DNA from 2 places in the Siminovitchia sediminis genome. Region 1 is predicted to be linked to the other one. Evidence: predicted binding sites of a transcription regulator. Region 1 holds the regulator's gene; the other holds the start of a gene.
The links. Region 1 encodes CtsR, which represses protease genes until heat stress. Its sites were predicted from a motif close to ATGGTCAATAAAGGTCAAACA; they were not measured.
Positions count from the first base shown of each region.

Region 2: ACFSCZ_RS02990 (ATP-dependent Clp protease ATP-binding subunit) is a predicted target of CtsR. The motif match lies at 6,401-6,421, and genes of this name have one in related genera.

Region 1 covers NZ_JBHUEO010000087.1:239-15,668, reverse strand. Annotated here, with positions in the region: gene ACFSCZ_RS17315 (NYN domain-containing protein) at 65-574, opposite strand; gene rlmB (23S rRNA (guanosine(2251)-2'-O)-methyltransferase RlmB) at 579-1,322, opposite strand; gene ACFSCZ_RS17305 (Mini-ribonuclease 3) at 1,319-1,735, opposite strand; gene cysS (cysteine--tRNA ligase) at 1,740-3,137, opposite strand; gene cysE (serine O-acetyltransferase) at 3,134-3,787, opposite strand; T-box leader at 3,912-4,141, opposite strand; gene gltX (glutamate--tRNA ligase) at 4,253-5,713, opposite strand; gene ispF (2-C-methyl-D-erythritol 2,4-cyclodiphosphate synthase) at 5,802-6,299, opposite strand; gene ispD (2-C-methyl-D-erythritol 4-phosphate cytidylyltransferase) at 6,320-7,006, opposite strand; gene ACFSCZ_RS17275 (PIN/TRAM domain-containing protein) at 7,023-8,111, opposite strand; gene radA (DNA repair protein RadA) at 8,309-9,682, opposite strand; gene clpC (ATP-dependent protease ATP-binding subunit ClpC) at 9,751-12,195, opposite strand; gene ACFSCZ_RS17260 (protein arginine kinase) at 12,197-13,279, opposite strand; gene ACFSCZ_RS17255 (UvrB/UvrC motif-containing protein) at 13,276-13,818, opposite strand; gene ACFSCZ_RS17250 (CtsR family transcriptional regulator) at 13,837-14,301, opposite strand; gene ACFSCZ_RS17245 (glutathione peroxidase) at 14,460-14,933, opposite strand; rRNA gene rrf (5S ribosomal RNA) at 15,119-15,234, opposite strand.
Region 2 covers NZ_JBHUEO010000005.1:89,097-104,526, forward strand. Annotated here, with positions in the region: gene ACFSCZ_RS02970 (B12-binding domain-containing radical SAM protein) at 94-1,863, opposite strand; gene ACFSCZ_RS02975 (acyltransferase family protein) at 2,019-3,038, opposite strand; gene ACFSCZ_RS02980 (methylated-DNA--[protein]-cysteine S-methyltransferase) at 3,156-3,641, shown strand; gene ACFSCZ_RS02985 (aspartyl-phosphate phosphatase Spo0E family protein) at 3,769-4,026, shown strand; gene ACFSCZ_RS02990 (ATP-dependent Clp protease ATP-binding subunit) at 4,166-6,319, opposite strand; gene ACFSCZ_RS02995 (YkvI family membrane protein) at 6,532-7,557, shown strand; gene ACFSCZ_RS03000 (hypothetical protein) at 7,688-8,389, opposite strand; gene ACFSCZ_RS03005 (YkvS family protein) at 8,682-8,873, opposite strand; gene ACFSCZ_RS03010 (YeiH family protein) at 9,047-10,231, shown strand; gene ACFSCZ_RS03015 (SDR family oxidoreductase) at 10,478-11,263, shown strand; partial or broken gene ACFSCZ_RS03020 (NAD(P)-dependent oxidoreductase) at 11,423-12,295, shown strand; gene ACFSCZ_RS03025 (YkyB family protein) at 12,644-13,111, opposite strand; gene ACFSCZ_RS03030 (hypothetical protein) at 13,311-13,532, shown strand; gene ACFSCZ_RS03035 (YkuJ family protein) at 13,714-13,968, shown strand; gene cbpB (cyclic-di-AMP-binding protein CbpB) at 14,115-14,543, shown strand; gene ACFSCZ_RS03045 (multidrug effflux MFS transporter) at 14,633-15,430, shown strand, end outside.

The DNA.
Region 1 (15,430 bases):
ATCCCCCGCTCCTATATCCATCGTAAAGTTATTATACATGACAGAAAATTCTAACGTCAACTGGTCACTTTTTTCCTCGTCTCCACTTTTCAAAGATTTCTGTCACATCTTGACTTAAAATTATCTTTCTTGGAGGGGCTTTTTCTTGTGTTATTTCGACTTTCTTTTCAATTTTCCGCTCTGTGTCCAATACCTCTTTCAATAATTCCCTTGCTGATAACCGCAGCGCCCCCTGGCCAAAAATCGCCCACTGCTCTGTAAAATCCGATGTGGCTACGTAAATTTGATCGGTTCTACTATTCAGTTCATTGGCCAGTTTTTCAATTCTCTCATCAGCCGTTTCTTCGGATTTTGTATAGATGACCTCCACCCGGTGCTGTTTATATCTTTTCTCAATACCTTTTACATCGTATGCGTCAAATACAACAATGACCCTGAAACCGGTAAACCCCTGATACTCCGCCAACACCTCAATAAGCCTGTCTCTTGCTGCTCCCAAATCTTTTTGTTTGAGTTCAACAAGTTCGGGCCAGGCTCCAATCATGTTATAGCCGTCGACAATCAGAATGTCCATTTGCTCACCTCTTCAGCGGCTGACGTTTGCGGTATACTTCATACATCAGCAATCCTGCCGCTACAGAAGCGTTAAGTGATGTAACCTGTCCAGCCATCGGCAAGTGAATGCGAAAGTCACACTTTTCCTTTACCAGACGGCTCATCCCTCTTCCTTCACTTCCAATGACAATCGCAAGCGGCAGCGTGGCATCCATCCGACGGTAATCCGTACTTTTTTCCGCATCCGTACCATAGATCCAAATGCCGCGCTCTTTTAATTGATCTATTGTTCTCGCCAAATTTGTCACACGGGCAACAGGAACATGCTCAATCGCTCCGGTCGACAGCTTTGCCACAGTGGATGTCAAGCCGACAGCACGCCTTTTTGGAATAATGATTCCATGGACGCCCGACGCATCTGCCGTCCTCAAAATAGAACCGAGATTATGGGGATCTTCCAACTCATCCAATACGAGAAAAAATGGATCTTCACCTTTGGAAGATGCCCGGTCAAAAAGTTCATCCAGTTCAGCGTAGCGGTAGGCAGCCACTTCCGCGATGACACCTTGATGCTGTTCTTCCGTCATCTGATCAAGCTTTTTCTTCGGTACGTATTGAATCTGGACTCTTTTTTCCTTGGCCAGTCGGATAACTGCCTGCATCTGTCCTTTATTTGATCCTTCAGCTATCAGGATTTTATGGATATCCCTCTCAGCTCTGAGAGCTTCCAGTACAGCGTTTTTTCCTGGGATCCATTGCTGGCTCATTTTTCTGCACCTCTTTCCTCAATCACAGCGATGACCTGCTCAATCAATGCTTCCAGCCGGTCTTGGTCACCAGCCAAATACAGCCAGCCGATCAACGCTTCCAAAGCTGTGCTGTGCCGATAGGTTTGAACATCTGTATTTTTGGGGACAGTACCAGACTTCGCATTTCTTCCGCGCCTGGCAACGTCCAGTTCCCGTTCTGTTAAAAATCCATTCTCTATGATTGTTTTTAAAGCGTACGCCTGGGCCTTGGCCGATACATAGCGGGTCGCCTCTACATGAAGTTTGTAAGGCTTTGTTTTTCCGCTTTCCAATAGCCGGCTGCGGATATATACATCGTAAACAGCATCTCCCATATAGGCGAGCGCCAGGCTATTTAATTGCTTATATTCCACTTTGGGCGGAAGATTCATTTTGTTATCCCCGCTTCCATCTTGTTCCTTGAGCCGTATCTTCCAATATGATATTCATTTCCTTTAACTGGTCGCGGATTTGGTCTGCCAGCTGGAAATTGCGTTCTCTTCTCGCCTTGTTACGCTGTTCGATTAATTGTTCAATCTCCTCATCCAACAGCTCTTCCGTTTCCAATTCCAGCCCCAGCACAGGAAAGAGTTCTTCAAATTCCTTCATAAATGTACGGATGACATCTACAGCTGTATTTTTTTCCATTAAGTAGTAGTTCGCCTGTTTAGCCAGTTCAAATAAAACAGAAATACCGTCAGCCGTATTAAAATCATCATCCATTTTGTCAATAAACTCTTGATGTAATTCATTGATTTTTTCCAGCCATTCCTGCCCGTTCTCTCCCAGGTCTGCACTTGTTTCCAGACGATGCTTCAGGTTTTGGTAGGAAGTTTTCAAGCGTTCCAAGCCTGCCCCCGCATCTGATACGAGATTCTCGGAATAGTTGATCGGATTACGATAATGAACAGACAGCATGAAAAACCTCAAAACTTGCGGGTCCACTTGTCTGACAATCTCATTAACCAGAACAAAATTCCCCAGCGACTTGGACATTTTCTCATTATCAATGTTTATATAGCCGTTATGCATCCAGTAACGTGCAAATGGCTTGCCTGTCATTGCTTCCGATTGGGCAATTTCATTTTCATGGTGAGGGAATGTCAGGTCTTGTCCTCCTGCATGAATATCAATAGTATCCCCAAGATATTTTCTTGCCATGGCTGAACATTCTATATGCCAGCCCGGACGGCCTTTACCCCATGGACTGTCCCAGGAAATTTCTCCTTCCTTCGCCGCTTTCCAAAGAGCAAAATCAAGCGCATCTTGTTTGAGTTCCCCGGGCTGGATACGGGCTCCCACTTTTAAATCGTCGATGGACTGATGCGACAGTTTCCCATACCCGTCAAATTTTCTTGTACGAAAATAGACATCTCCCCCTGATTCATAGGCATATCCTTTGTCAATCAAGGTTTCAATAAATTCAATAATGACATCTATATTTTCAGTCACTCTTGGATGATTGTCGGCTTTTTTGCAGCCGAGGGCCTGAACATCTTCAAAAAAAGCATCGATAAATCGGTTGGCGACCGTCATGGCGTCCGTTTGAAGCTCTTTGGCAGCCCTGATGATTTTGTCATCAACATCCGTGAAGTTGGAGACATAGTGAACATCGAAGCCGCGATATTCCAAGTAGCGCCGCACCGTATCAAAAACTATTGCCGGACGTGCGTTGCCGATATGAATATAGTTATACACAGTTGGCCCGCAGACATACATTTTTACTTTGCTTTCTTCAAGCGGGACAAATGTCTCTTTTTTTCGTGTTAATGTGTTATATAACTTTATAGTCATCCTGAGTGACTCCTTTCCTTTTTCAAAGCTGAGATTTCCATATTTAAGCGTTCAAGTTCTTGCTCCATCGCTGCAAATTTATCTGAAACCGGATCGGGGAGGTCGCTGTGATTCAGGTCTTTTCTTACTTTAACGCCATCCTGGATAACGACCTTTCCAGGAATGCCCACCACTGTCGAGTTGGGAGGAACGTCTTTCAAAACAACAGAGCCGGCACCCACTTTTGAGTTTTCTCCGATTGTAATATTTCCGAGTACTTTAGCTCCAGTTGCAATTAATGCATTATCCTTGATTGTCGGATGCCGCTTCCCCTTTTCCTTTCCTGTACCTCCAAGGGTTACACCTTGGTAAACTGTAACACCGTCGCCAATCTCACACGTTTCTCCGATCACTACACCCATTCCATGGTCGATAAAGAACCGGCGGCCAATTTTTGCTCCAGGGTGAATTTCAATCCCTGTAAAAAAGCGGTTGACCTGAGAAATCACTCTTGCCAAAAAGAACATTTTTCTTTTATATAAGGCATGTGCCACCCTGTGTGCCCAGATGGCATGTAACCCGGAATATGTCAAAATAATTTCAATAGAGGTACGGGCAGCGGGGTCCTGGTCAAATACTGTATCGATATCTTCTTTCATCCGTTTAAACATTACGCTCACTCCTCTCATTTTGTTAAAGTCCAGATCCATGGATACATAGAGCCGTCTCTGCCGGTCACCGCCGGACGGGGAGGACATTCCGGTACCGTATCCACGACAAAAAAGCGCCTCTAGTAACAGAGACGCTTTTGGCGCGGTTCCACTCTGGTTGGATGATCTCATGAGTCCACATCCCAACTCATCTCCTATAACGGTAGGTGCCGCCTGCGTGTAATGAGCGTCAGCTGTTCAACACAGGGCTCCAGGGTGCATGTTCAAAAATCGAGTGGCTCAAACCGCTCTCAGCCGGTGGCGGTTCTCTCTGATCAGCATCGATTTTCTACTTCTCCCCGTCATTGCTTTGACTATAAACATAATATATTACATTTTTTTCGATTTGTTAATAAAGAAAGTGTGAAACCCTCTTTCCTCATTGCAGCCAACCAGGATCGAGGCAAAGTTTATTAAACATCCTGATCAGCCTTGAATCAAGCGTTCCAAGCGTAATTTGACCTTTTCTCTCCCAAGCAACTCGATTGCATTTGGAAGTTCAGGGCCACGCATCTCGCCTGTGACAGCAACTCTGATCGGCATAAACAGCTTCTTGCCTTTATGTCCGGTTTCCTTTTGAACTGTTTTCATGGCCTTTTTAACTTCAGCCGCTTCAAAAGGTTCCAGTTCGGAAATTAGTTTATAAAAAGCCTGCAGAACTTCCGGCACCTGCTCTTCTTCCAAAACAGCTTTTTCCTCGTCACTGTATTGTATGTCGTCCTGGAAAAACTGTTTGGAAAGTTCCACAATCTCTGCTCCGTAGCTCATTTGCTCCTGGTATAGGGCGACAAGGTTCCGAACCCATTGTTTCTGTTCCGCGGTCAGTTGTTCAGGAATGTAGCCGGCTTTTTTCAAATGGGGTTCGGCTAATTCGACAACCCTGTCCAAATCTTGTTTTTTCATGTATTGGTTATTCGTCCAAATCAGCTTCTGTTTGTCGAACAAAGCTGGTGACTTCGACAAACGGCCGGCGTCAAAAATGTCGATTAATTCTTGTCTGGAGAAAATTTCTTCTTCCCCTTCCGGTGACCATCCCAGCAGGGCAATAAAATTAAAGAGCGCTTCCGGAAGATATCCAAGTTCCTCGTATTGTTCAATAAACTGGATAATGGATTCATCCCGTTTACTCAGCTTTTTACGGCTTTCATTGACAATGAGTGTCATATGTCCAAATATTGGGGGTTCCCAGCCAAAAGCATCAAAAATCATCAATTGCTTTGGTGTATTGGAAATATGATCATCTCCGCGCAGCACATGACTGATTTCCATAAGGTGGTCATCAACAGCTACGGCGAAGTTATAGGTGGGAGTGCCGTCCTTTTTGACAATGACAAAGTCTCCAATTCCGTCGGACTCAAACGATACTTCACTCTTGACCATATCGTTAAAAGAAATAACTCTCCCCGAAGGAACTTTAAAACGGATGCTCGGCTCACGGCCTTCCGCCTCCAGCTTTTGCTGCTCTTCCGCTGTTAGATGGCGGCACTTGCCGGAATAGCGCGGCATTTCCTTGCGGGCAATCTGCGCCTCTCTTTCTGCTTCCAGCTCTTCAGCGGTGCAATAGCATTTATATGCCTGTCCGTTTTCAAGCAGCCGACTGTAATATTTTTGATAAATCTCATTCCGCTCTGATTGGCGGTAGGGACCATATCCGCCGTCTTTATCAATGCTCTCATCCCAATCAATTCCGAGCCATTTTAAATACGTCAGCTGGCTTTGTTCTCCGCCCTCTATATTTCTTTTTTGATCTGTATCTTCAATTCTAATAATGAATTTGCCGCCTTTATTTCGGGCAAATAAGTAGTTAAACAATGCAGTACGCGCATTTCCAATATGAAGATGCCCTGTCGGGCTTGGCGCATAACGTACCCGTATGTCGTTTGACATGGTTCTGCCTCCTCAAATTCCAACTGTTTCCTGCTGATTGATTGCAGCGGCCGCCTCTTGCCTTATTTTACAATAACATGGCCATTCGTCAAAGCGGCTGCCCTTTATTTGTCTGATTAGCAATCAAAACAACCGCTAAAGCGGCAATTCCCTCTTCCCGGCCGACAAATCCCAGGCGTTCCGTTGTCGTCGCCTTGACATTAACTTGTCCTTTATCCGCTTCAAGCAATCCGGCAATGCGCTCCCTCATCTGCTCGATATATGGTGCCATTTTGGGCTTTTGTGCCATGATGGTACAATCTGCATTGACCAGCTCATAGCCCCGCTCTTTGACCAGCAGCCATACATCTGCCAGCAGACGGGCAGAATCCAGATCTTTATTTGCCATATCTGTATCCGGAAAGTGCCGCCCGATATCCCCTTCTCCAATTGCACCCAAACAGGCATCGGCTACTGTATGGAGCAGTACATCCGCATCGGAATGCCCAGTAAGCCCCTTTTCATAGGGAATGTGTATGCCTCCGATGATCAATGGTCTATCTTCTGCAAATTCATGTACATCAAACCCTTGTCCGATCCTGAACATATGTATTTTGCTCCTCCCGCTCATCCCAAATTCTTTCTTTTTGCAAAAATTGCTTCGGCAAAATATAAATCCTCTGGTGTAGTTAATTTAATATTATCGTAATCACTTTCTATAATCTTGACAGTCTGTCCGATTCTTTCCACTAATGAAGCCTCATCCGTACCCAAATAATTCTGTGCTTTTGCCTGTTCATGGGCTTCGGTCAAAATGGGCAAACGAAAAGCTTGTGGAGTCTGAACTTGCCACAAGCCCGTTCGTTTGACCGTCTCGACCACCTGGCCACGTTCCGCTCTTTTGATTGTATCCTTTACCGGAACAGCTGCTATGGCTGCACCGCCCTTATACGCGGCCTCCACAAGCAAATGAATCGTATGCAGGCGAATGAAAGGGCGGGCTCCGTCATGAACGAGAATAATCTGTCCATCTGCAGCTTTTAATCCATTATACACGCTGTGCTGACGCTCTTGGCCGCCATACACCCATTTAATTTTATGCTTCCCCGGATGATCTGCAAGCAGTTTGCGGAATTGGCTTTCATCTCCTCGCCGGATCACCAAAATCATATTTTTACATTCAGGATCTGAAGCAAAAACATCTAGTGTATAATTTATGACTGGGCGTCCGTTGATTTCCAGAAACAGCTTATTCCGGCCGGCCCCCATTCTTTTTCCCGACCCTGCAGCGGGTATGATCACCTGATAGTCCAACTTGATTCTCCTGTCCTTATAATGCTTTTTCCAATAGTTTAGGCTTGGCAAAGATCATGCGCCCCGCAGAAGTCTGCAGTACACTTGTGACAATGACATCGATTCTTTTTCCGATATAATCTCTTCCCTCTTCCACTACAATCATTGTCCCGTCATCAAGATAAGCAACACCCTGATTGTATTCTTTACCATCCTTAATGACCTGGACATTAAGTTCTTCCCCAGGCAACACAACCGGCTTTACGGCGTTGGCCAAATCATTAATATTTAACACCGATACATCTTGGATTTCGCATACCTTGTTCAAGTTAAAATCATTGGTAACAACGGTGCCGTTCATTATTTTGGCCAGTTTGACGAGCTTGCTGTCCACTTCCTGGACATCCTCAAAGTCGCCTTCGTACATCTCCACTTTAATGTCGAGCTCTTTCTGAATACGATTGAGCGTGTCAAGGCCCCTGCGGCCTCGATTTCGTTTTAAGGCATCAGACGAATCCGCAATATGCTGAAGTTCATTAAGCACAAAATGAGGAATCACCAGCACACCATCCAGAAAACCTGTCTGGCAAATATCAGCGATTCTCCCATCGATGATCACACTTGTATCGAGAATCTTAATATTTTTGGTTGATCCGGCTTTTTTCGTAGAAAGTTCGTCTTCTTCTTTCTTTTTATATCCGCGATTAAAGGAGAAAAAATTCATCAGCTCTTCTTTCTTTTTAAAACCTACCTGAAAACCAATATATCCAAGCAATAGCGTTAATAAGACCGGCACTATTTCATTGACAATCGGAAGTTCTGTCTGATTGATGGCCAACCCTGCCAAAAAAGCAATTACCAGCCCGAAAATTAAACCGAGACTTCCGAATAAAAGATCTGTGACCGGAGCATTTACAATTCGGTCTTCAAGCCATTTAACGAAATGGACCACATGGTCCACAGCCCAAAACGTCATAACATAAAAAATGATAGCACCTATAATAGCATTTACCAACGGATAAGCAAATTGCTCAAGGGAAACAAGCTTCAGTAGATCTGGTACAAAAAACACCCCGAGTGTTCCCCCGATCAACAAGAAACACGCCTGGACAATTCGTTTTAGCATGTGTTCACCTCCTTACTTTAATTATAAGCAAATTCAAGATATTAAAAACATGGACAGGCCAATTCATCGAATAATTCATCTGTATCTATATTTATTGCTATATTTATATAATTTTTATGTTGACATGCCTCAACTATTACTTTAGCAAAATGAGGGAAGTTTTACTATTTCACTTATATGACAATTTTTTGCAATTTCTATTGAAAAGCTTCCCTTAATGCTTCTTCTACTGTGGCCACCCCAATCACCTGGATGCCCTCGGGCACTTTCCAGCCTCCGATATTTCGGTCGGGTACCAGTATGCGGGTAAACCCTAATTTAGCTGCCTCCACCACCCGCTGTTCAATTCGTGAAACGCGCCGTACTTCTCCGGTTAATCCCACCTCTCCAATGATACAGTCCGCGGGTCTCGTCGGCTGGTCACGAAAACTGGATGCAATACTAACGGCTACCGCCAGATCGATGGCAGGCTCATCCAATTTGACTCCTCCAGCCACTTTTAAATAGGCGTCCTGATTTTGCAGAAGCAAGCCGACTCTTTTTTCAAGGACGGCCATAAGCAAAGAAACCCGGTTGTGATCAATCCCCGTAGCCATTCGGCGGGGATTTCCATAGCTCGTGGGCGAGATAAGCGCCTGAATTTCAACAAGCACAGGCCTCGTTCCTTCCATAGAAGCGACCACTGTGGAGCCTGCAGTTCCTTTCGACCGTTCTTCCAAGAAAATCTCCGACGGATTTTCTACTTCATCAAGGCCAAACTCCTTCATTTCAAAAATTCCCATTTCATTCGTAGATCCAAACCGGTTTTTCACCGCCCGCAGAATTCGGTATGTATGGTGCCGTTCCCCCTCAAAATAAAGAACGGTATCGACCATATGCTCAAGCAGCCTTGGCCCCGCAATGGCGCCTTCCTTCGTGACGTGCCCCACAATAAAAACCGCGATGCCTTTTGTCTTTGCGATTTTCATTAGTTCTCCGGTGCATTCCCGAACTTGTGAAACACTGCCTGGTGCCGAAGTGACTTCAGGATGATAGACGGTCTGGATGGAGTCTACCACTACAAAATCAGGAGATAAATCGGAGATTGTCTGGTGGATAAATTCCAAATTCGTTTCAGCGTAAATATATAAGGTTGGAGAGGAAACTTGAAGCCGGTTGGCCCTTAACTTTGTTTGTTTCACAGATTCCTCCCCTGAAATATAGAGAACCTTTTGATCATTTTCTGCCAACTGGGAAGAAACTTGTAATAGCAAGGTGGATTTTCCGATTCCCGGGTCTCCCCCTATTAATACAAGGGAACCAGGAACGACCCCCCCTCCCAACACACGGTTAAATTCTCTCAGCTTTGTAGCCACCCTCGGTTCGTTTTCTGTTTGGATCGTATCGATAGGCGCTGCTTTCCCGGCTGTTTCGTCTGTAACCGGAGACAGAGAGCCCTTTCGCCCTTTTCCGGTAATCTCCACTTCCTCGACCATTTGGTTCCATTCCCCGCACCCAGGACAGCGCCCCATCCATTTGGGTGACTCATAACCGCAGTTTTGGCACATGAACTTTGTCTTTCTTTTTGCCATCCAAGCAATTCCTCCTCACAATAAAAAAGACGGGGTACACGGCTCCTTTCTCCATGTACCCCCAATGTTTAGGAAATAGCAGATCCTTCTTTTTCTTTCACTTTAACTGTAAATTCCCCATCTTCCACATCCACAATTACTTGCTGGCCTATTTTGATGGTTCCTTTCAGCAGCTCTTCGGAAAGCCGGTCTTCAATAAACTTCTGAATAGCCCTTCTTAATGGACGGGCACCGTATTCAGGATCAAAGCCTTCTTCGGCAATTTTTTCTTTTGCTGCTTCCGTCAACTCAAGATCCATATCCTGCTCCTTCAAGCGAGAGACTAATTGGTTCCCCATCAAGGAGGCAATTTCTTTCAGATGCGGTTTTTCCAGAGCATGGAAGACAATAATTTCGTCAATCCGGTTCAAAAACTCCGGACGGAAGGCTTTTTTCAATTCTTCCATGACTTGGCCTTTCATATCTTTGTAATCCTGCTGTCCGTCCTGAATCGCAAATCCTACGTATTTATTCCGCTGTAAAGCCTGCGCTCCGACGTTCGATGTAAGAATTAGAACTGTATTTCGGAAGTCAACGGTTCTTCCTTTTGAGTCAGTCAATCGTCCGTCTTCCAATACTTGCAGCAAGATATTAAAGACATCCGGGTGGGCCTTTTCTATTTCATCAAGCAGAATGACAGAATAGGGTTTGCGCCGGACTTTTTCGGTCAGCTGGCCACCTTCTTCAAATCCCACATATCCCGGAGGTGAGCCCACAAGACGGGACGTAGAGTGTTTCTCCATATACTCGGACATATCCAGGCGGATAATGGCATCTTCGTCTCCAAACATGGCCTCTGCCAATGCCCTGGCCAATTCTGTCTTACCAACACCCGTTGGACCAAGGAAGATAAAGGACCCTATCGGGCGCTTCGGATCTTTCAGCCCGGCTCTTGCACGCCTTACTGCTTTTGATACAGATTTTACTGCTTCCTCCTGGCCTATGACACGCGAGTGTAAAATTTCTTCCAGTTTCAGCAGTCTTTCCGTTTCCGTCGATGCAAGCTTCGAGACCGGAACACCTGTCCAGCTCGATACGACAAGGGCAATATCTTCAACAGTGACCTCTGAATTTTCCTGTCCTTGTTTTTCTTTCCACGATTTCTTGGTTTCTTCCAGCTCCTCCCGAAGCTTCTGTTCTGAATCTCTCAAAGATGCTGCTTTTTCAAACTCCTGGCTTTGAACGGCCGCATCCTTCTCTTTGCGAATGGACTCCAGCTTTACCTCAAGCTCTTTTAAGTTGGGAGGTGTTGTATAGGAGCGCAAACGCACTTTGGAACCTGCTTCATCAATAAGATCAATCGCTTTATCCGGAAGAAAACGGTCAGAAATATACCGGTCTGATAGTTTGACTGCTGCTTCAATGGCTTCATCCGTAATAGAGACACGGTGGTGCGCCTCATAACGATCGCGCAGCCCTTCTAAGATCTGGATAGACTCTTCAATTGTTGGCTCATCTACTTGTATAGGCTGGAAACGGCGCTCCAATGCAGCATCTTTTTCAATATATTTTCGGTATTCATCCAAAGTTGTCGCACCGATACATTGCAGTTCGCCGCGGGCCAGAGACGGCTTTAAAATATTGGATGCGTCAATCGCACCTTCTGCTCCCCCTGCACCAATCAAGGTATGAAGCTCATCAATGAATAGAATGATATTTCCTGCCTGCCTGATCTCATCCATGACCTTTTTCAGCCGATCTTCGAACTCACCTCGATATTTTGTGCCTGCTACAACCGTTCCCATGTCAAGCGTCATGACCCGCTTGTCACGAAGGGTCTCAGGCACTTCATTATTAATGATTTGCTGTGCGAGCCCTTCAGCAATGGCCGTTTTACCAACACCGGGTTCACCGATAAGGACCGGGTTGTTCTTGGTTCGTCTGCTAAGCACTTCAATGACACGCTGAATCTCTTTATTTCTGCCAATAACCGGGTCCAGGCTTCCTTCTCTTGCAATGGCAGTCAAGTCCCTTGCCAGACTGTCAAGAGTAGGTGTGTTGGCATTAGCTGATGTGCCTCCTCCATGGCTGTTGGCTTCATTGCTGCCCAAAAGCTGCAACACTTGCTGGCGGGCTTTGTTCAGGCTGACTCCAAGATTATTCAGCACTCTTGCAGCCACGCCTTCCCCTTCGCGGATCAATCCGAGCAAAATATGCTCTGTTCCCACATAGGAATGCCCCAGTTTTCTGGCTTCATCCATAGAGAGTTCAATTACTTTTTTCGCGCGCGGTGTGTAATGAATCGTTTGAGAATTGTCTTTACCTCGGCCAATTAAATTTTCTACTTCTTTTTGAATTTTTTCCGGACCAAGACCGAGTCCGTATAAAGCTTTAGCCGCTATGCCTTCTCCTTCTCTGACCAATCCGAGCAAGATATGCTCTGTACCGATATTTCCATGTCCAAGCCGGACCGCTTCTTCCTGCGAAAGGGCCAATACTTTTTGAGCTCTCTCTGTAAAACGACCAAACATCATACTAATCTCCTCCTGTCCGTCTCTCTTCTAGTTTTAGTCTTTCCCTAATCAATGCCGCCCTTTTAATGTCTCGTTCAACAGGACGGAGCGGCCCTCCTGCGTATTGCTGTAAAAATCCCGGCTGTGTTAAGATCATCAATTCATTTAAAATATTTCTGGAAAGATGAGTAATATATCCTGTATCTATGCCCAATCTGACATCAGATAAACATTCTGCGGCCTCTTTTGTTTCAATAATCCTGCTGTGGGCCAAAATTCCGTATGAGCGGAAGACCCTGTCTTCCAATTGAATGTTTGCTGTTTTTACCAGTGCTTCACGTGCCGCTCTTTCCTGTGCGACAATTTGCTGGACAACACTGATTAAATCATTAATGATATCCTCCTCGGATTTCCCAAGAGTAATTTGGTTGGAAATCTGAAAGATATTCCCCAAAGCTTCGCTGCCTTCACCATAGATTCCTCTGACGACAAGCCCCAGCTGGTTAATTGCCGGGATAATCCGATTCATTTGGTGCGTATGAATTAATGCAGGGAGATGTACCATAACTGAAGCTCGAAGTCCTGTTCCCACGTTCGTCGGGCAGCTTGTCATGTAGCCCAGCTGTTCATCGTATGCATAATCAACTTTTGCTTCTAAAATATTATCTATTTCATTTGCCCGTTCCAGTGCTTCATTTAGCTGAAGACCCGGAAACAGACATTGAATTCGGATATGGTCCTCCTCATTGATCATGATGCTGATGTCTTCTTTTTCCGATAGTAAAACAGCTCCATGGGTGGCGTTTTCAGCCAAACGGGGACTGATCAAATGTTTTTCAACCAGCACTCTTTTCTCCAGAGCCTTTAATCCGTCAATTTCCAAAAATTCCAGTTGGCCAAAGTCCCGGTCCGTTTCTTCTTCGCTAATTTTTTTGGCTTTGCTAACTAATTCCCTTGCTTCCTCATTACTAAACAAAGTTGGAAACTTATAATTGCGTAAATTTCTTGCCAGTCGAATCCGGGAGCTAAGAATAATATCAGAATCAGGCCCTTCAGAACTCATCCAGGAACACACTGCCTGATTAAGAAACTTTTCGAGACTCATTCCATTTTCTCCTCCCCTTCAGTTAATTTTTTTTCAAGGGAGCGGATTTGATCGCGGACTTCAGCGGCTTTCTCAAATTCCTCATATTCAATTAAAGAAGACAGCTTTCCCTTTAATTGTTGAATTTGTTTTTTGATGTGCAATGAGCCTCCAATTCTTGCAGGCACTTTGCCTCCATGAACGGTATTCCCGCCATGCAGCCTTTTCAGAATAGGGGAAAGCTGTTCCTTGAAGGTATGGTAACAATCGGAACATCCAAAACGTCCAATCTTGGCAAATTGCTGATAAGTCATACCGCATGTATTACATTGATTCATTTGGCTGGACAGCGCCGAATGCGCCGCAGCATTTTGCATTGATGGATTCAGAAGGCCTGCGAGTAAATCGTTAATAGAAAATCCTGACCCGCTTTCAAATAAAAACATTTGACCCTTTTCCTGTGCACACCTTTCGCAAAGATGTACAACCGTTTTCTCCCCATTCACCACTTTTGTAAAATGCAGGGAGGCCGGCCTCTCATTACATTCTTGACAAATCATCCAAGCCCTCCTCCTTTTTCACCTTTTGTATTTTAAAGTCTGCAGCATGGCCAGCAGCATTCTCGCCCTCAATTCATCCCGGTCGGGCAAATCTATGTGCAGAACCGTACGGTCAATCACGTTAATCATAATCTTGGCTTCACGTTCGGTTATTACTGTCTCTTCGAGTAGCCTTAAGATAATGTCTTCTGCCCTGTTTTGCGAAATCTTGTTTCCAATCAGCATTTTTAGCTGATCAATTAAATGGGCCTGGTTATGAAGCTTTACCTTTGAAATGCGAATGTACCCGCCTCCCCCCCGCTTACTCTCCACCATATATCCTCTTTCCATGGTAAAGCGTGTATTAATGACATAATTGATTTGCGAGGGAACACATTGGAATTTATCCGCTACTTCACTTCTTTTTATTTCCACAATTTCACTGTCGCTGAGTTCCAATACTTGTTTTAAATAATTTTCAATAATATCGGATATATTCCGCATCATCAAGCACCTCCATGCCCTGCTTGACTTTGACTATCTTTGACTTACATTATACAAAATAGTATAGGATCTTGGCAATAAAGACGTTTGTATTTTACATCTTACCCATCGTCGGTCTGTTTTTACCCTATAAATTGATAAAATAGTCCAAAAGACACTTACAGTAACTTTTCAATATCAGGAATGATTTTGGCGGGATGAATGTGAGGTGCATATCTTTTCACAACACGGCCTTGCCGGTCAATAAGAAACTTAGTGAAATTCCACTTAATATTTTCGGTTAATAATCCTCTTTGAGAAGTTGTTAAAAACGTGAACAAGGGGTGAGCCTCATCACCCTTGACTTGCGTTTTGGCAAATATCGGAAAGGAGACCCCATAACGGGTTCGGCAAAACTCCAGCGTATCATTAATATCATCATATTCCTGATTTAAAAATTGATCACTCGGAAAGCCAAGAACAACCAGGCCCTGGTCTTTATAAGTATCATACAGTTGCTGAAGTTCCTTAAGCTGAGGAGTGAAGCCACATTTGCTTGCTGAATTGACAATCAGCAAAATCTTACCTTTATACCTGCTAAACAATATTTCGTTTCCATCAGGTAATTGAGCAGTATAGTTGTATATAGTCATACAGTTCCTCCTTCAAGTTTATTCTAAAAGGGAATGAATAGAAACACAAGTTAAAGCACTAAAGAGTTTTGAAAGGAACTACAGGAAGGCCGAATTAAGAAAATTCACGGCGTGGCTATAAAAAACTTCGTTATAAAACAGGCCAAAATAAAAAAACATGGAGCGTTTACTCCATGTTTTTGTTTGCCTGGCAGCGTCCTGCTCTCACAAGGGGAATCCCCTCACTACCATCGGCGCTGAAGAGCTTAACTTCCGTGTTCGGGATGGGAACGGGTGTGACCTCTTCGCTATCGCCGCCAGACTATGTCATTGTTAAGAGAATGTTCATTCTCTCAAAACCAGATAAGAGAAGATACCAAGAATTGTTCAATCCAGCTACGGCTCCTTGGTGCTCGAGGTCGCTTCACTTCCTCTGTCAAAGCCTGCCGGCTTTTCCGCCGGAAGCTCCAGCGCTTGTCGCACCAGTCAGTCGCCTGCGCTTTTTATTCAATCCAGCT
Region 2 (15,430 bases), on a different contig from region 1:
GAGTCCTCTAAAACAGTCACTGAAGACATCCGGTGATAGCGTGAGAACCCAAAACACAATGATTGCCAAAGTGGATTTTGCCCCTTTACTCGATTATGCCATCTGGAAATGCTGCTCGGTTTCCAAAGGATAAAACGAGGACCGGCCGGTGGCAGGGTCAAAATAAACCAGGGCATAGGAGGTTTGTGGAATAATGTTTCCATTGTGTATATATTCACCTAATAAAAATGGGAACTTTTCAATAATCGTATGTTTATATAACTCGCGTTCATTTAACTTCAATGATGCAAATTCACTTCCCGCCAGACTGTTGTCCTCATTGATGGCGGAATAAATGTCGGTGCGCTCCTGCCTGCCGACCGAAGCGGAGGGGGACCACCATAGTTTCCTCGGCTTATAACGATGGTTTAACAAATAATCATATTTCATAATGCCCTCAGCCAATTTTCTGTTCCTGATTTCCTTATCATGCAAAAACTGCAAAAGTCTTTTAAACAGGTCTTCCAGCTGGTGTCCGATGCGTGACCAGCCTTGTTCATCCCAATAAGAACCAAACTCCTGGAAGAAATCAAACGGCGTATCAAAACAGGCAGTTGTGATATAGTCTACCGCATGATCCATTCTGTGACCGTTCCAATATTTTTCCAATACATCTTCGACTTGCTTAATTTTTAAGACATCTTCAAAATCCAGCACATGATTTTGAAGTATTTCATACGGTGCCTGGTCCATATAAACGTATCCAAACTGTTTTGCAGATATTCTTAATCCGGTACCTCTGAGCATTTTTAAAAAGCCAAGCTGCAATTCTTCGGGCTTTAAGGCAAAGACATCATTAAATGTTTTCTTGAAGGAATGATAATCCTCTTCAGGAAGTCCTGCAATTAAATCCAGATGCTGGACGATTTTCCCGCCGTCTTTTACCATCGTTACAGTTCTCGTCAGCTTTTCAAAGTTTTGACGCCTTTTAACAAGCTGATTCGTCAGGTCATTTGTGGATTGAACTCCAATTTCAAAGCGAAAGAGCCCTGGCGGCGCATTTTTATTTAAAAAGTCGATGACTTCCGGACGCATGATGTCGCCCGTAATTTCAAATTGGAATACAGTGCCGGGTACATGTTCATCAATTAAAAATTGAAACATTTCCATTGCATAGCTTCGGCTGATATTAAAAGTGCGGTCGACAAATTTGATGGTCTTGGCGCCATTCGCCATTAAGTATCTGATGTCTTCCTTCATTTGTTCGCGTTTAAAATACCTTACGCCCACTTCAATGGATGAAAGGCAAAATTGGCAGCTGAAAGGGCAGCCTCTGCTTGTTTCAATATAAGTCACCCGTTTGGATAAATTTTCTTTGTCTTCGGGAAAGCGGAAGGGTGATGGCATTTCTCTCAGATCTATTTTTTCCCTGATCGGGTTGATTACTGGTTTATCGTCCTTTACAAAACCAATTCCCAAAATGTCATCCGTACTGCCGCCATTTTTTAATGCATCAAGCAGCACTTTGAAAGTTTTTTCACCTTCTCCAATGACGATAAAGTCTATTTCTTTTAAACGCTTAAGCCAATAGACAACATCGTAGGAGACCTCTGGGCCTCCCAGTATAATTTTGACTTCCGGAAGAACTTTTCGGATGATCTGAATGACTTTGATCGTTTCTTCGATGTTCCATATATAACAGCTAAACCCCAGGACATCCGGTTTTTTGGAAAAAAGGTCTGTTACAATATTGAGTGCGGGGTCATTGATGGTGTATTCTGCAAGCTCGATGGAATGTTCAGGCTCGGCAAATGCCTTTAAGTACCGGATGGCCAGGTTGGTATGTATATATTTCGCATTCAGCGTACTGGCGATTACTTTCATCTGTTGTGCAGCTCCTTTTGTTGCGCTCCTATTTTCTTTCATTTTAACGAAGAATAAAGAAAACCACAAATTGATGTTAAAAAAAGAAGGAATTTTTTGAATAATGGCGAATGGTCCTATTGTAACAGAAAAAAGGAGCGAACCATCGCTCCAGATTATGTCGAACTGTATTCATTTCTTAACCGGTTGGCTGCTTTCTTCCATCTGGTAAAAGTCATTTCAATAAAAGGCTGTGTTAAACCGGTAATTAATTTACTTGAAAGGAGGGCGGTCAAAATAAGACTGGCAATCAATAAAATCGGCAATTGCATTTGATTAATATACTCCTCCATGTTCAGCCCTCTAAATGTCCGGATGATAAATCCGTGCAGCAAGTAAACGTACAAGGTATTTCTCCCCCAACGGGTAAAAAAGAATTGCCGTTTTGGAACAAATGCTAAAAAGCTTGCAGCCATTGCAGCTTGAACAGCATATATGACGGCCCGCTTCACCATTCCATAAAACTCTGCATTTCCCATCTCAATATAGGATTTTGAACCAAAAAACCATTTTTCATTAAAATCGGGGAAGCTAAGTAAGCCAACGGCTACAGTCACCATGATTAAAACTGCTCCCAGTTTTACCCTCGGCTGTACCAAGGCCTCAATCTGTTTCTTGCTCAAGTAATAACCGATTAAGAAAAACGGGAAAAAGACCAAGGTTCTCGATAAACTAAAATAAGTCGAAATCCAGTCGAAATATCCTGCCCCAAGTCCGATCAGAACGGCAAGGGTGAGAGCGTATCCCGGTTTCATACGGTTAAAAATCAGCAGCATGATATGCCAGCAAAACAGGCTGATTAAGAACCAAAGTGACCAATGCGGCTGAAAAAGCTCCAATTGAAAGGTGTCTTTACTGTTTAAAAAGTAGTAAAATATTGCATAGACGATTTGAAATAAAATGTATGGGAGAATTAATTTCTTTGTTATTTTGCTGATATATCCCTTTTCATAGATCCCTTTCGCGAAAAAGCCCGAAATCAAGATAAAGGCCGGCATGTGAAACGTATAAATAAATTTATACAAGAAAGAAATGAAGGCATTTGTATCAATGTAGGATTGAAGGAAATGCCCAAACACGACGAGAAAAATCAATAATATTTTAGCATTGTCAAAATAAGAATCTCGCTTTTTCATTTTTATCACCTGCAACTCTGTTCGTCACTCATTCACTTTACCCTCTACAATCATACTTAAACATTACATTTAGGTAACAAAAGATGATGAGAGCGGGATGGAAAAGGAGAATCTAATATGTCATTTTATTATACTGAAATGGACAGTTCAATAGACAAATTGTTTCTATTGGCGACAGATGCTGGAATGACAGGGATTTATTTCAGTTATGATGAAATTCCAAATCAATTAAAAGAGTCGATGTCTCAACAAGATGACCATCTTGTTTTAAAAGAAGCTATTATTCAGCTGAGGGAATATTTTCAAGGAAAACGCCAAACATTCACCGTACCGTTATCTATTCAGGGGACAACCTTTCAAAAAGCAGTCTGGGAGCAGCTATTGGCTATTCCATACGGGGAAACGAGGTCGTATGCCGATATTGCTGCCGCTATTGAAAATGAAAAAGCTGTTAGGGCAGTCGGCCAAGCAAACAAGGCGAATCGTTTGCCTATTTTAATCCCTTGTCACCGTGTCATTGGAAAAAATAAAAGTTTAACAGGGTATGCGGGGAACCAAATCGATAAAAAGGAGCAGCTTCTTATATTGGAAGGTGTCTTATGACAGTAAGTATGAAAAAGAAACGAAGTTTTGTCATAAAGATGTCTTTTTTTGAATGACTGTTTACAAACTTCCCTAATTTTGAGACAATAAGTCAGTCGAAGAGAACGATGTCGGAGGGAATTACTTTATGTACAGCTGTCAGGATCAAAGGTTATTTTTAGCAAAGATACAGAAGAAACGTGAAGAAATGATGGTTCTAGGAGAAAAATACGGTCTTTGCGCGGATCAAACGGTGACCTGCAGCCGGGAATTGGACAAGCTGCTAAACGATTATTATTATAATTTCCAATCAGAAACCTCTCCAACGTCTTTTCATCAGATGCGTAAACCACCGTTTGCTCTATTTGCAAATGCCTATTCATCAAGAAAAATTCAAACTTCGTAACTATGTCAGGACAGGCCTAGTGTCATACCGGCTATGGGCAAGCCTGAAACTTCAAAGCACAAAATAAAACGCTTGGGCCTTCAATCTTATGAAGCGCCCAAGCGTTTTTTCTTTATTGGTGCCATTTACGACTGCAACACTAAACAGCTTCTATTGGTTTAACAGTAATTTTTTCATTCTCCATAACAGCTTTAAGATGTTTTACATCTTCATGATCCAAGAGAAAATCTGCAATTTGATCTTCAAGCTGTTCTTGGATGGCCCGTCGAAGAGGACGTGCACCAAATTGTGGATGGTAACCGAGTTCGGCTAATTTTTCTTTTACTTCTTCTGTGATTTCTAGTTCTACATTTTGTTCTGACAACGAATGGATTAATTCAGCTATAAGAAGATCCACGATTTTTAACAAATGTTCTTTCGTAAGCTGATTGAACTCGATAATAGCATCAAAGCGGTTTAAGAATTCTGGTTTAAAGAATGAGCCTAGTGTGTCCAAGATGCTTGTTTCTCTCAATGCATCACTCTTATCGAAACCAACTTTAATTTCTTTCACACTTGATCCGGCGTTGCTGGTCATAATTATCACGGTATCTTTAAAGCTAACCGTTCTGCCTTGGCTGTCTGTCAATCTGCCGTCCTCCATGATTTGCAGGAACATATGCTGTACGTCAGGGTGCGCCTTTTCAATCTCATCAAGCAATATAATACTGTATGGATTGCGGCGTACTCTCTCAGTTAACTGACCGGCTTCTTCATGGCCAACATATCCTGGAGGTGATCCGATCAACTTGGATACGCTGTGTTTTTCCATATATTCACTCATATCAAGCCGGATATAGGCATCTTTTGTCCCGAACAATTCTTCGGCCAGTACTCTTGTCAGTTCAGTTTTACCCACACCTGTTGGTCCTGCGAACAGGAAGGATCCGATTGGACGATTCTTGGCCTTTAATCCGGCGCGGCTGCGGCGGATGGCTTTAGCAACTTTCCTTACGGCCTCTTCCTGGCCGATGACTTTGGAAGACAGGCTGTGCACTAAATGTTTCATTTTCTTTTGTTCATCTGACTCCAGTTTACCTACAGGAATCCCTGTTTTCTGCGCAATGATCTCTTCAATGGTTTGCACATCTACAACCAGCCTGTGCTCAGAGGATTCTTCGTTAAGAATTTTCTCCAAGTACGTTTCTTCATCTCGGAGTTTAGCCGCTGTTTCATAATCTTCTTTGGCCAGAGCAGCTTGTTTTTCTTTTTCCAACTCTGCATATCTCTGTAACGCTTCTTCTTTATTTGGCTTAGTGATCATCAAGTTTATTTTTGATCCGGCTTCATCCATTAAATCAATCGCTTTGTCTGGAAGGAAGCGGTCTTGAATATAACGGTTTGACAAGTCTACACAAGCTTTTAGCGCTTCATTTGTATATGTCACACTGTGGAAGTTTTCATACTTGTCCTTTAAACCATGTAAAATTTCAAGGGCTTTTTCCAAGCTTGGTTCGCCGACCAGTACCGGCTGGAAGCGCCTTTCCAAAGCAGCATCTTTCTCAATTTGACGGTACTCTTTAAGCGTAGTTGCGCCAATGACTTGGAGTTCGCCTCGGGCCAATGCCGGTTTTAAAATGTTACCGGCGTCCATGGATCCTTCAGCTGAGCCTGCACCCACAAGCAAGTGAATTTCGTCAATGAACAGCAAAACGTTTTTACGGTTTTGAAGTTCGGCAATAAGTTGTTTCATTCTTTCCTCAAATTGGCCTCTAATACCTGTATTAGCGACAAGAGAAGCCACATCAAGTAAGTAAACTTCTTTGTTTTTTAATTTAGAAGGGACAGTTTCTTCAATAATCTTTAAAGCCAGCCCTTCAGCAATCGCTGTTTTACCAACGCCCGGCTCACCGATTAATACAGGATTGTTTTTATTTCTCCGGTTTAGAATTTCGATGACCCGGTGAATTTCTTCTTCACGCCCAATCACAGGGTCGATTAATCCTGCTCGGGCAGCATCATTTAGATTGCGGCCAAACTGATCAAGAAATCCTCCGCCCTGACCTCCGGCACTTTGTTGAACGTGGGGGTTTATGTTTGGATGAAAGGAATGCCCGCCCGTACCTGGAAAACCTTTGAAGAAGTCATCCAAGTTTCCAAGATTGTTCCCAAACGGCAAGCCTTTCTTCGCAGGGTTATTATTTTTTTCAGCGGCATAACAAGCAGAGCATAATGCCAGGGTTTGCTTTTGTCCGTTCATATTTACATGGAGATGAACATTAGCATTTCTTTGATTACATTTGCTGCATATCATATCGTTATCCCTCCAATATTTAAATTTCGACTTTGACTTTGACTTTCTTTGACTAATGATTGATTAAAAAACAGGTCTTTTTGTTTGATCAAATTTGACCTTGTAGCTTTATTATACACTGACCATTTTTGACTTTCAACCCTTTGATAAAAAAAGCAGATTTTTTTCGTACTTGTCTCATATGGATAAAAGAGAGGAAAGGGGAGCATCAGTTGAAAAAATGGTCAGAGGCTTTCCAAGTAGCAGCTGTATTTGTCGGTACTATCGTGGGAGCTGGTTTTGCAACAGGACGGGAGATCGTAGAGTTTTTTACCAGATTCGGTGCTTGGGGAACAGCAGCCATTTTACTTGCAGGGGTCCTGTTTATTATTTCAGGTGCAAAAATGATGTTGATTGCGATTCACATAAAGGCACAGTCCTTTGAGGAACTCAATCAGTATTTATTTGGCAGGTTCTCTGCAGTTATGAATCTCTTCCTATTTATGATGCTCGCAGGCGTATGTGCAGTCATGCTTTCCGGAGCGGAGGCCTTGTTTACGGAGCAGCTGAATCTTCCGCGTCATTCCGGGCTGCTTTTTACCGTGGTACTTACTTTAATTGTTCTGTCTGCAGGGATTAAAGGGTTGTTTGGTGTCAATGCCTTTGTTGTGCCCTTAATGGTATTTTTCACCTTTTTGGTGATGATTCAGGTCTTTCAAACCGGCAGTAGTTTTCAGTCTGAATTTACTTTTTTGGATTGGAAGGAAGGGGTTCAAGCCGGACTATCAGCCTTTTCTTATGCAGCATTTAATCTCGCTCTGGCTCAAGCTGTTTTAGTGCCAATGGCTATTGAGATTAACGACAGAAATACAGTAAGGCTGGGTGGAATCGTGGGCGGGGTGTTGCTGACCGTCATTTTATTATTGAGTCACATGACACTTGGCACACATACGGATCCTGCGGCCTATGAAATTCCGATGGCTGTCATCGTAAAGAGAGCAGCAGGGGGATTATATTTGATTTATCTTCTTATTATATATGGAGAGATCTTTACATCTGTCATCGGGAACTTGTATGGACTGGAAAAGCAAATACGACAATATATTCCCATCCGCAGTTTTTTCATTCACGCCGGTATATTGGCTGCAGTATATATCGTCAGTCTGGTCAAATATAGTACGCTGCTTGAATGGCTGTACCCGCTATTCGGTTATGTCAGTATTGGTTTTTTATTGCTGTTGCTCATAAAAAAATCATAGCCTGGCGGCTGCACCAGGCTTTGTAGACTTTTAGCAAAAACTAAACAAGTCTTCTTCAGGGTCCCCGGCCAAATCCGGATGCCGTGCACACCAATGAAAGCCCATTTCCAAATCTTCATTTGGCGGAGGTTTATTCCCACTCAATGGTTTTTGCCATCGCCAAAAATGGATCCTCTGCTTGTTGTTGAGAAGGAGTAAAAATCGTTAATTTCAGGAGATCGTTTCCCTGTGGAATAAGGTATGCGCTGACACGATCCTGATCATTTTCGGCTGTAAAACCTGATGCATTTTTGAGCCAATCATGATGGTCAGGCAGGGTTTTCTTAATGTCAGAACTTACCGATTCAAGCTGGGATTTGACCGTTTCAGTTTCTTGCTCAATATTTGCATCTTTTGGAAGGAGTTCAATCCGCATGAAGAGCGTATCATTTTCTTTCATATACAGGACGTCTTTACGCGGTTCTTCACCAGTTAATTCATATTCCGGCAGTACAAACAAAGAAAAATCCTGGTTGTCACTCTGTTTTAAAAACGCCGTTTTCTCAAATTGTTTTCCATTCACTTTGTAGGTAAGATTTTGTTCCATGATCCGGATGTTTCCATTTTCCTGATCTTGATCGGCAGTTGAAGAATCTTCCGCAGAACTTTCGTTTTCTACAGCGGAATCATCACCGGTTGAATCCTGTCCTGATGTCGAATTTGTCTCTTCCTGATTGCCCGTCTCTTCAAGTACAGAATTCGAGTTTTCTTGCTCATTACTATTTGTTGTGCCGCATGCTGAGATGAATGTGAAAGACAACAAAACGATAAGTAATAATAGAAATTTCTTCAATGGTAATCCTCCTGGAGTCAGTATTACATATAACCAGTTCTTTTCTGAGCATGCAATTGTTTCCTTTTTTACTTGAAAAAAGCCGGTTCTTCCATTCCTATATTCGGTATGATACGGGTAATTTTGGAAGGGAACCGGTACATATAATTAAATAATTGAAGGGACTAAAGATGCTCAGCTTATACATTGTGATTAAATACATGACAAGTTTATGTGACATGTAAATGAAAGCTGGTCACGTTTCTTTTTGGCAGGTTCAGCAGGATTCCTGCCTTCATAATAGATGCTTGTATTATAGTTTAACGGACTCTGTAATGATTTTATAATTTCGGTGGTTAATGACTGTTTTTTCCTCTAAATCAAGCTCCCGGTAGTTCTCCATATAGGTGAGGTCAACAATTACAGAGTTTTCATTTATCTTTTCCACAATTCCCCTAAGGCCATTTTTAAATTCGATAAGATCACCGACTTTTGCAACTTTCATTGGCTTCTCCCCTTTATTTTTTTCTATAGTGTGCACTAAATTGAGAGAAAGTGCAAACACTATATACCAAAAAACTCCGCTGTCATAAAGATTTGCAATAGAGACTATCAAAAGAACGAATGATCCCCTTTCCCTGATACGTGCTAGAATGTGTATAACACGCATGAAAGGGGTTGAAGGCGATCAACACAGCGAAAGTGAAAACAAACGATAGTACCAATGCCCAAAAGGACAGTCAAATGATCGGGATGCTTTCCGGCCTTGCCATCTGCCTGGCTGTCATGATGGCTGGAATATTTGTTGCAGATTGGATCGGAAAATTACTGATCGGGTTACACATTCTCCCTCCGGGAAGCGCCAGTCCGGTTTCAGGTATATTTGTCGCCATTCTTTTAGGAATCCTGATTCGAAATACAGTCGGTCTTCACACGGTTTTTACGCAAGGGGTTTCGTTCTCTGTTAAATACGCTTTAAGAGCCGGTATTATTCTTCTGGGACTTCGCCTCAGCCTGGTACAGGCGTTAAAGCTGGGGGCATGGGGGCTTCCCCTGATAGTTGCCTGTATCTCCTGCGGATTGATTGTTACATTATACTTTACACGGAAAATGAATCAGTCAAAAAGATTAGGAACACTTATCGCATGTGGAACAGGAATATGCGGAGTAACAGCTATCATGGCAACATCGCCAGTGGTGAAAGCAAAAGATGACGAAATTTCCTATGCGATAGCAAACATTACGATGTTTGGTTTGATTGGAATGCTTTTTTACCCATATGCTGCACATTTCTTTTTTGCCGATGAACCCATCAAAGCTGGTTTGTTTCTGGGAACAGCCATTCATGATACGGCTCAAGTGGCTGGATCGGCCTTGATTTACAGCCAGATGTTTAATATGGAAAAAGCAGTGGATGTTGCTACAATTACAAAGCTGACAAGAAATCTATTCATCATTGCGGTCATTCCGCTCATATCTTACTTATTTTTCAAAAATGGCGGCGGTACTGAAGATGAGAAAGTCAATATTCCTAAGTGGTATAAATTAATCCCGCTCTTTGTCGTTGGTTTTCTGCTGATGGCACTCATCCGTACAGCCGGGGACTTTACAACTGATCAATCCGGCCAGGCGTTTGGATTTTTTTCTCCTGCAGGATGGGAGGCATTTTATACACAAGCCAGCAGTTTTGGGTCCACCTATTTATTGGGGATGGCCATGGCCGGAGTAGGGCTGTCTACAAACTTTCACATTTTTAAGGGCCTTGGGTTTAAACCCTTTATTATCGGATTCATAGCTGCGGTATCAGTAGGCGCCGTCAGCCTGATCCTCGTATCATTATTTGGCGGGTTGATCTCGGTATAATTTGTAACAAAATTGAAATATATAAAAAGGTAAAAATGAGGTTAGTGAAGTTAGGATTGGGTAATAGAATACTAACCATGACTGATTGGAATTTCAAGTAGTCATGTCAATCTCATTTTTCCCCCTTTTTTGGAAGACCATGAGTCTTCCTTTTTTTGTCCAACATCTCATTATGCTGAACTCGAGGATTTTTCTATATGATATACTTATGTCAAGATTCCGAAGATATAAAAGGAGATGAGAATGTTGGACTTAGGATTAAAGGGGAAGAAAGCGCTTGTAATGGCTTCGAGTCAGGGATTGGGAAAGGCTGTTGCTGAGCAATTGGCAATAGAAGGAACAGATGTCATGCTGGCCAGCAGAAATGAGGAGCGGCTGAAAGAAGTGGCTGAAGAACTAAATAGGCTGCGCGGAGGAAAAGTCGAATACATAAAATGTGATATAACCAACCTTGATGACATTCAAAGGACAGTCAAACATACAGGAGAAGTGTTAGGTGGAATTGACATTTTAATTAACAATGCCGGAGGACCTCCTGCAGGAAGCTTTGAAAGTATGAAAGATGAGGACTGGCAACAATCTTTTGAACTGAACCTCCTTTCTTATATAAGAGTCATCAGAGAAGCGCTTCCTTATTTAAAGGAAAAAGGCGGAAAAATTATTAACATCGCGTCGTCTTCCATTAGGGAACCTATTCCCGGGTTGATCTTATCTAATACATTTAGGCTGGGGATTGTCGGAATGTCCAAAACAATCGCCGATGAATTTGCTAAGTATAACATACTGATAAATACCGTAGGTCCTGGAAGAATCTCAACGGAAAGAGTGCACCACCTTGATGAAGTGGAAGCCAAACGGCAAGGCGTATCTCCAGCGGAAATTAAAGCCCGGTCAGAAGAGAGCATACCGCTTGGAAGGGAAGGCAGGCCAGAAGAATTTGCAAAAATGGTTGTTTTCTTGGCTTCTGAAGGAAACACATACTTGACAGGAAGTACACTGGTTATTGATGGCGGGAAGCTAAGATCTATATAGAAAAGCGTAGGCCGGATGATTAGGGGCGACAAGCTGGAGACAAAACCAATGAAGGCGCATTTGGCCTTCATGGTTTAGTCGAAGCGACCTCGAGCCCTTCCGGCCGGATCTGGATAGAAGAAAAGCGTAGGAGCCGCAGATGGACAATGGAAAAAGGAGGATACTTATATGAAAACAATCGGCTTTATTGGACTGGGCGTTATGGGAAGATCCATGGTCCGCAATTTAATAAAGAACGGATACCCTGCTGTCCTTTATACCCGTACGAAAGCAAAGGCCGGAGAATTGCTTCGGGAAGGAGCCGAATGGCGAGATACACCGCGTGAAGTTGCTGAAGCTTCGGATGTCATCATAACCATGGTAGGCTATCCACATGATGTAGAAAGTGTTTATTTTGGAAATAAAGGCATTTTTGAAGGGGCTGGAGAAGGCAAGATTGTTATCGATATGACAACCTCTACCCCGACCCTTGCCAAAAAAATTTCTGACGAGGCATTGAAATATGGAATGGCGGCCTTGGACGCCCCGGTCTCAGGAGGGGATATCGGGGCCAAAAACGGTACGCTTTCGATCATGGCAGGGGGATCGGAAAAAATATTTAACGAAGTTCGGTCTATATTCTCTGTCCTTGGAAACAACATTGTTTTTCATGGTGGAGCCGGTGCAGGCCAGCATGCCAAAATGTGCAACCAAATAGCGATAGCCTCTAATATGATTGGCGTTACCGAGGCGCTGGTGTATGCCAGGAAGGCTGGTCTGGATGCCGAGAAAATGCTGGAATCGATCAGTACGGGTGCAGCAGGGAGCTGGTCTTTATCCAACTTAATTCCGAGAGTTTTAAAAGAAGATTATTCTCCGGGGTTTTTTATTAAACACTTTATAAAAGATATGGGAATTGCTATTGAGGAAGCCAAAAAAATGGAGTTGGAGCTTCCAGGGTTGGAACTGGCGCAAAAAATGTATCAAACGTTGGCTGCAAAAGGGGAAGAAGACAGCGGGACACAGGCACTGATTAAATATTGGAGTAAATAATTGATCGAGACCCCGTGATCTTCAACATATGGTTCAGAAATTTAAATCGAAAGTTAGAAGATAGGCTGTGCATGAAATTCAGTTTATGGCTGACTTGCTGACAGCCTTTTTTTTATTTAGATCCAACATATTATATATATCCATTTTCAGGCGAACATAGTGTCCTGCTTCCGGCCGAACTAAGCAAGGGACCCAACGTTCAAAACTTTCTCTTTGTTTGCCTGCTCGGAGCCAGGTTCTTCCAGTTAAAAACGTACTGAAAATAGAAATTCATTTCACAAAAAACCGGAGAAGAACATCGTCATCCTTTCTATTCCCTTACCGGTTGCAAGGGGAAGACAACAAATATTAAAAGCTGTCTCCCAACTTTTTAAATACAGGTTTTTGGTGATTTCTATGACGGTGTTTATGTTGATTCTGCTTGGGTTCCTTGAGACCAGTGTATTCTTGGAGGAGCTTTTTGGCATAATTTAAAGACATGCGAGTTTTTGGATTGCGGGAATGCTGATCAAGATGGCCTAAATGAGGTAATTGTTGAAAATCTTCCTTTGTCGGCGGAATATGAAAAGTATAATTGCCACACTTAACTAACACATCTGATTGCTGTTGGCTGAACTTGGGGTTTCTGGAAAAATGAAGTCCGGTTTTTACCGCTTTTTTTTCCTTGATCATTTTTTCAAGTGCCTGTTTTTTTAAGCTGTATAGAAACTTGGAGTCCGTGGCAGTTTTTGCATGCCGGTTTACTATAAATATCGCTTGGGAAAGATTATTGACTGTCGGCTTTAGCGGAGCTGGTTTTTTAACATCCGGATCCACAAATATATTCTCCTTTCTGTGTCTGATGGAAAGTACATATCATTATATCATATTAAAAAATGATGAAAAAGCAAGTCAAGAGTTTATGAATTTATACTTGAAATGGGAGCATGTCAGGTGTATATTTACTGTGTCAGTGAGATGGTGATTACAAGGTTGAACATATATAAAGGACGCATGCAAGGAAGGGGTTGCTGACTTGAAGAAGAACAGAAATTATGAAGCTGTTTTCCTGCCATCAAAATCCGGAGTCATTAAAATATATATTTATGGATTTAAACCGTACGGTTCATGGGGGCAAGTCTATACGAGCATGAATGGGGTTTCCGTTCATGTAAAAGGATATAACCGCAAAAAAACCGTCATACGCGCCCTTAGAAAGCTAAATGAATCTTTATTGAATATAAAAGAGGACCAGTAAATAAAAAACATTGATTTATGGTTTGGCAGCTGTATGTCAGGGTAATTAAAATAGGGCGGCTGCTTCTTGTTTAATCATTTTTATTGATTCATATTACGCTCGCCCTCCCTAAAGAAATTTGCATTGTGAAATCAGCTTCTTTTATAATAAGTGTGTCTTCCCAAAGAAAGGGGTAAAAAACATGTCTCAATTATTAGGTATTATTCAACGACTGCAAACAATGCAAAATATGGAGGGCCATGAGGATGTACCTCAAAGACAGTTTGAAGTAAACGGAAAAGTAATCTGCCAAGTGAAGTTTTTTTCCAATACCGGAACATTTGAAGTGGAAGAATACGATAAAGACAAGAACAAGAAAACGTATCAATTTGATGACGTTGATGCTGCGGCTATAGAAATCTTTGATATCGTCCAGGAAGCAAAGTCCTTTAGTTAATCAGAGATTTTTTAACAAACCTATACTGAGGAAGCCGCCCATTTTGAAGGAAAAGATATTTCGCGTGCCAGATTTGTTTCCCTTTTCTAAATTTATGGTAAAATGATATTAGAAAGATTTTGCTAAAGAGATGAGGGAGTTTAACAATGATTTCCTTTAAAAGTCAGGCGGTCACGGAGCCTAAGCTCAGTGACTACATGATACCGTCTGAAAAAGTAGCCCATGTGCAAATAGGAAATAACTTGGAACACGCTTTGCTTGTTCTTACCAAAAGCGGGTATTCAGCAGTTCCAGTATTGGATGCCCGATTTAAGCTTCATGGTTTGATCAGCTCAGCGATTATAACGGAATCTATATTGGGACTGGAACGAATCGAATTCGAAAAACTTAGCGATAAAAAAGTTGAAGATGTCATGGCAGTGAACATTCCAATCGTATTGCTCAACGACGATTTTAAAAAAGTGGTCAATTTGTTGATCGATCATCCTTTTTTATGTGTTCTTGATGAAGAAGGATATTTTGAAGGCATTATTACAAGAAGGGCCCTTCTTAAAGAACTCAAATATCATCTTTAACTTGAATGAAAACGTTTTTTCAAAGCGGCTCCCTTTACACGGGAGCCTAATTTTTTTATTTTTGCGTTCTGAAGGGAGACAAGCTGTACATGAAGAACGTAGCTTACCCTCAACACTCAATGGATCCTGCTCCTAAAATACATCGAATGCGGGCCGCTGTTCTATTGGGTTCCTTAACGGCATTTGGTCCGCTCTCCATAGACATGTATTTACCTGCACTCCCTGAACTGGCTTCCGGCTATGGAGCTTCAGCATCTTTATCCCAGCTGAGTATCACTTCCTTTTTAATCGGCATGGCCGCAGGACAAATTATCATGGGCCCCATGAGTGATACACTCGGGAGAAAAAAACCTTTGTTGGCAGGACTGATTGTTTTCTCTGTTTCATCGATTTTGTGTGCTGCCATCCCATCCATATGGGGATTGATCTTCATGAGACTGATACAAGGCGCTTCAGCAGCTACAGGAATTGTCATTGCAAGAGCAGCTGCCCGTGATCTATATTCTGGGACAGAATTGACCAAGTTTTTCGCCTTGTTAATGCTGGTGAATGGAGCTGCCCCCATTGCTTCCCCCGTTGCTGGAGGTCTGCTTCTTTCCGTCATGCCATGGAAAGGGGTCTTTATGATCCTTGCCTTCATTGGTGCTGCGATGCTGGTGGCTGTCCTGTGGGGACTGCCTGAAACATTGCCTTCAGCAAAGAGATCTGCAGGCGGTATTTCAAACATGGTTCAGATCTTTATTCAATTAATACAAGACAAAGTGTTCATGGGGTATTGTTTGACACAGGGATTTGTGATGGCAGCCATGTTTTCTTATATTGCCGGCTCTCCGTTTTTGCTTCAAGAACATTTTCATTTATCTCCGCAGGTCTTTGGCCTTATATTT